2 regions of the Kitasatospora sp. NPDC023120 genome follow, and region 2 is predicted to be linked to the other one. Evidence: riboswitches for the same ligand, from Rfam matches in the RefSeq annotation. Region 2 holds a riboswitch; the other holds the start of a gene.
The links. A riboswitch is a leader RNA that binds a small molecule or an ion and turns the genes downstream of it on or off. The one in region 2 is predicted to bind cobalamin.

Region 1: it holds a riboswitch for cobalamin, as region 2 does, so the genes downstream of both, ACZ3TI_RS09170 (cobalamin biosynthesis protein) here and nicT (Nickel transporter NicT) in region 2, are expected to answer to the same signal.

The regions. Positions count from the first base shown of each region.
Region 1 is NZ_JBVHHY010000005.1:79,747-81,939, reverse strand. It holds gene ACZ3TI_RS09175 (cobyric acid synthase) at 1-371, opposite strand, end outside; gene ACZ3TI_RS09170 (cobalamin biosynthesis protein) at 368-1,354, opposite strand; cobalamin riboswitch at 1,499-1,630, opposite strand; gene ACZ3TI_RS09165 (helix-turn-helix domain-containing protein) at 1,829-2,193, shown strand, end outside.
Region 2 is NZ_JBVHHY010000011.1:70,712-72,904, reverse strand. It holds gene ACZ3TI_RS17890 (hypothetical protein) at 1-242, opposite strand, end outside; gene ACZ3TI_RS17885 (ArsR/SmtB family transcription factor) at 298-681, opposite strand; cobalamin riboswitch at 763-976, shown strand; gene nicT (Nickel transporter NicT) at 1,009-2,124, shown strand.

The DNA.
Region 1 (2,193 bases), on a different contig from region 2:
CGGCGCAGGTCGGCCAGGCACTCCAGGGCGCGCTCCAGCAGGACGGGCTTGCGCTCGCGGTAGTCCAGCGCGCCCACTTCGGCGACCGGCTTGCCCAGCAGGACCACCTGGCTGCGGCCGTCCGCGCCGGGCTTCAGCAGCACCGGGTTCATCGCCGCCTCCGGCTCCACCCGGGCGGCCTGCGCCTGCATCGCCTGGGCGCGGCCGATCTCGGCACCGTCCAGGGTGACGAAGGAGTTCAGCGACATGTTCTGCGCCTTGAACGGCGCCACCCGCACGCCCTGGCGGGCCAGCCAGCGGCAGATGCCGGCCGTGACCACGCTCTTGCCCGCGTCCGAGGTCGTCCCCGCGACCAGCAGTGCGTTCGTCATGCCCTTCCCCTCTTCCCCAGGAGCGCGCGCAGCAGGACGTGCCCCGCGACCGTCGTACCCAGCGCCAGCGCGCCCACCCGCCGCGAGAGCGTGCAGGCCCGCTCGATGTCGTCCACCGTCACCGGCCGCAGCTCCGCCCCCAGTACCGGCCGGTGCTCCACCCTCGTGCCGTACCGCAGCGTGCCGCCCAGCCGTACGCCCACCGCGCCGGCGAAGGCCGACTCCGCCTGGCCCGCGTTCGGGCTCGGGTGCGCGGAGCCGTCGCGCCGCCAGACCCGCCAGGCCGTCCGCGGTTGCGGGGCGGCGGCCACCGTGAGCAGCGCCGTCAGCCGGGCGCCCGGCCAGCCCGCCAGGTCGTCCAGCCGCGCCGAGGCCCAGCCGAACCGGGCGTAGCGCGGCGAGCGGTGGCCCACCATGGCGTCCAGGGTGTTCACCGCGCGGAAGGCCAGCAGCCCGGGCGTGCCCGCGAGGGTGCCCCAGGCGAGCGCGTTCACCACGGCGTCGGCGGTGTTCTCGGCGACCGACTCGACCACCGCGCGGGCGATCTGCTGCTCGTCCAGCGCGCTCGGGTCACGCCCGCACAGGTGTGGCAGCCGCTCCCGGGCGGCCGCCAGGTCGCCGTCCTTCAGCGAGCGGCCGACGTAGCGGGCCTCGCGGGTCAGCGAGGTGCCGCCGAGCACCGTCCAGGTCGCGGCGGCCGCCAGCGCCGCCCGGCCCAGCGGCCGCCGGCCCACCGTACGGTCCAGGGCGAGCGCGCCCGCCGCGACCGCGCCCACGCACAGTGCCGTGTACCCGGCCCCGGCCGCACGGTCGTCGCGCCACAGCCGCCGCTCCAGGCGGGTCGCGGCGCTGCCGAAGGCGGCCACCGGGTGGCCGCGGCGCGGGTCGGCGAAGCGGGCGTCGGCGGCGTAGCCCGCGGCGGCGCCCAGCGCGAACGCGGCGGCGTGGGCGAGCGGTCGCGAGGTCAGTGCGCGGACGGTCATCGGCTGGACGCCGGAAGACGACTCGGCGTGGAGCCGAACGAGGCGGCAGGACAGCTCGGAGTCCGGCGTGGCGGTGGGGCAGCCTGCATCGCGTGCGTGTCCTCACTCAGGGTCCGCGCCCTGGATCGACGTAGCGGGGGCGAGAGTCTCCTGGCTTCCGGGTCGGACGCACCCCCGGGGCCTTCCAGCGGCTTCTGACGGCCCGCCGTGGCGATAGTTCCGAGCGTGCTCCCCGGTGACAGTGGCGGGACCGCGCCGGACTCGCACCGGCTTCCTCTCCATGCCTCCGATTGGCCCCAGGATCCCATCACGGGCCAGAACCGGGAGTCAACCGAGGTCACGGAGGGGTTGGTCACACGGGCGACCCCGCTGACACCCTGTGGGATCGCCCAGCGGAGCGCCGCCCCCGGACGTGCCGCTTCGTGCGTTCGGGTGCTGGGGGGCGCGCCGGGTCCGCGCCTACCGTTCGGTGGCATGCGTCGCAGAAAGCCCCCCGCCCCACCGCCCCCGGTGCCGTTCTCGCCCGCGGCCGCCCGCGCCCACCGGGCCGGCCTCGGCCTGACCCCCGAGCAGGTCGCCGAGGGCATGGCCGCGCACGGCGTCCGACTGCTGCCCGCCCACGTCCTCGCCTGGGAGAGCGGCGAGCTGCGCCCCAGCGAACCGGAGTTCATCGCGCTCGCCCGTGCCCTCTGGTGCCCCGCCGCCCAGCTGATGGGCACCCGCCCGGTCCGGCTGCGCGACCACCGCATCGCCCGCGAACTCGGACAGGCCGCCGTCGCCGACCGCACCGGCACCACCCTCGACGCCTACCGGGAGGCCGAACTGACCGGCCACTGGGA
Region 2 (2,193 bases):
TCTTCCCAGTCCAGCACGGTGAACCCGGGCAGTGCGTGCAGGTAGTCGTCCAGGGCCCGGTCGGCGAAGGCGGAGCCGGGGTTGACGGTGAAGTAGCGGGCGATGCCGTCGGGGTTCAGCAGGGCGAGGACGTCCAGGACCCGGGTGGCCGAGGTGAGGGTGCGGGCGACCGCCAGCACGCGGGCCTTGATCGGTCGGGTGTTCCAGCGGTCGGCGGGCCAGGCGTGGGGGTGGGACGGCACGCCATGATCGTACTCATCCGGGGTGCCGCCCCGGGGGCTGTTCCCCGAGTGTCGGTCAGCCCGCCGCAGCGGTGGGCTCGTGGTGTTCGGCGGCGGCGCACTCGTCGAGGAGGGGGCGCATGCCCTCGTCCACGAGCCGGTAGCGCACCACGCGTCCGTCCTTGTCGCCGGTGACCACGCCCGCGGTGCGGAGCAGCCGCAGGGCCTGGGAGACGGCGGGGTCGCGCATGCCGGTGGCGACGGCGAGGTCGGTGACGGCGAGAGGGCCGGCCCGGTGGAGGGCGAGCAGCAGGGCGAGCCGCCCGGGGTCGGCGAGCAGGGAGAACCGCTCGGACCAGGACCGGACGTGCGCGGTGTCGCCGATCGCGGCGATGGCCTCGCAGACCCGGTGTCCGTCGATGGTGCGGTGGCCCGCGCGGTCGGCCGGTACGAGATGCATGCGGGCATTCTTGCAGGCGGTGGGCTGTGATCCTGAACACCTGCGCAGGTGCGCAGCCTTGCATGGGTGGGGCGGGACCCCTACGGTGTAGCCCGCCGTGGTGCTCGGGAAGACCGGTGACGGACCCTCAGGGGTCCGGAGTCCGGAGCGGCCCTCGCCACTGTGATCGGGTCGTTCCTTCGTCCGCGATGGAACGCCGTCCGTGTCCACGACGCCACTGGGTGCCCCGCGCACCTGGGAAGGCGGGCACGGACGTCCCGTAAGCCAGGAGACCGGCCACGGCACTTCACGAAGTGATTCCACGAGGTGCTGGAGCGTGATCCGGAGATGACCCTGCCCGAAACCGTCGCCGCTGATGCGAAGGCGGCGCCGTCGGTGCTGCCCACCTTCAGGTGGAAGCGCGAGGACACCGTCCGTACGGCCGGGCTGATGGGTGTGATCCTGGCCATGCACGTGGTGGCCTTCGGGACGCTCATCTTCCTGGTGGCGCCCGAACGGTACGCGGTCGGTACCCAGGTCTTCGGGGTGGGCCTGGGTATCACCGCGTACACCCTCGGCATGCGGCACGCCTTCGACGCCGACCACATCGCGGTGATCGACAACACCACCCGCAAGCTGATGGCGGACGGGAAGCGGCCGGTCTCGGTGGGCTTCTGGTTCGCCCTCGGGCACTCCTCGATGGTGGTCATCATGGCCGCCCTGGTGGCGGGCGGCGCGCAGCTGGCGAACACGCTGATGGACGACGAGTCGACCACCCACAAGTGGCTCGGCATGATCGGGACGACCACCTCCGGCGTGTTCCTGTACCTGATCGGCGCGCTCAACCTGGCGGCGCTGCTCGGCATCGTCAAGGTGTTCCGGGCGATGCGGGCCGGACAGTACGACGAGGCCGAGCTGGAGGCGCACCTCGACTCCCGCGGCTTCATGGCCCGGGTGCTGAACCGGGCGACCCGATCGATCACCCGGCCCGGGCAGATGTTCCCGGTCGGCATGGTGCTGGGCCTGGGCTTCGACACCGCGACCGAGGTCACCCTGATGGTGATGGCGGGTTCTGGTGCGGCCTCCGGGCTGCCCTGGTATGCGATCGTCTGCATCCCGCTGCTGTTCGCTGCCGGGATGAGCCTGTTCGACACCCTGGACGGGACGTTCATGAACTTCGCGTACCAGTGGGCCTTCGCCAACCCGGTGCGCAAGGTGTACTACAACCTGACCATCACGGGGCTGTCGATCGCGGTGGCGTTCATCATCGGCACCATCGAGCTGGTCGGCGTGCTGCACGAGAAGCTCGACCTGACCGACCCGGTGACCGGCTGGATCGCCGACATCTCGCTGGACAACGTCGGCTACGCGATCGTCGCGCTGTTCGTGGTGGTCTGGGCGCTGGCGATCGGGTACTGGAAGCTCGCCAAGGTCGAGAAGCGCTGGACGCCCGAGGGGTCATGAGAGTTGCTCATGGGGCGAGGTCATGAGCGCGGCTCATGGAGCGAGGTCATGAGAGTTGCTCATGGGGCC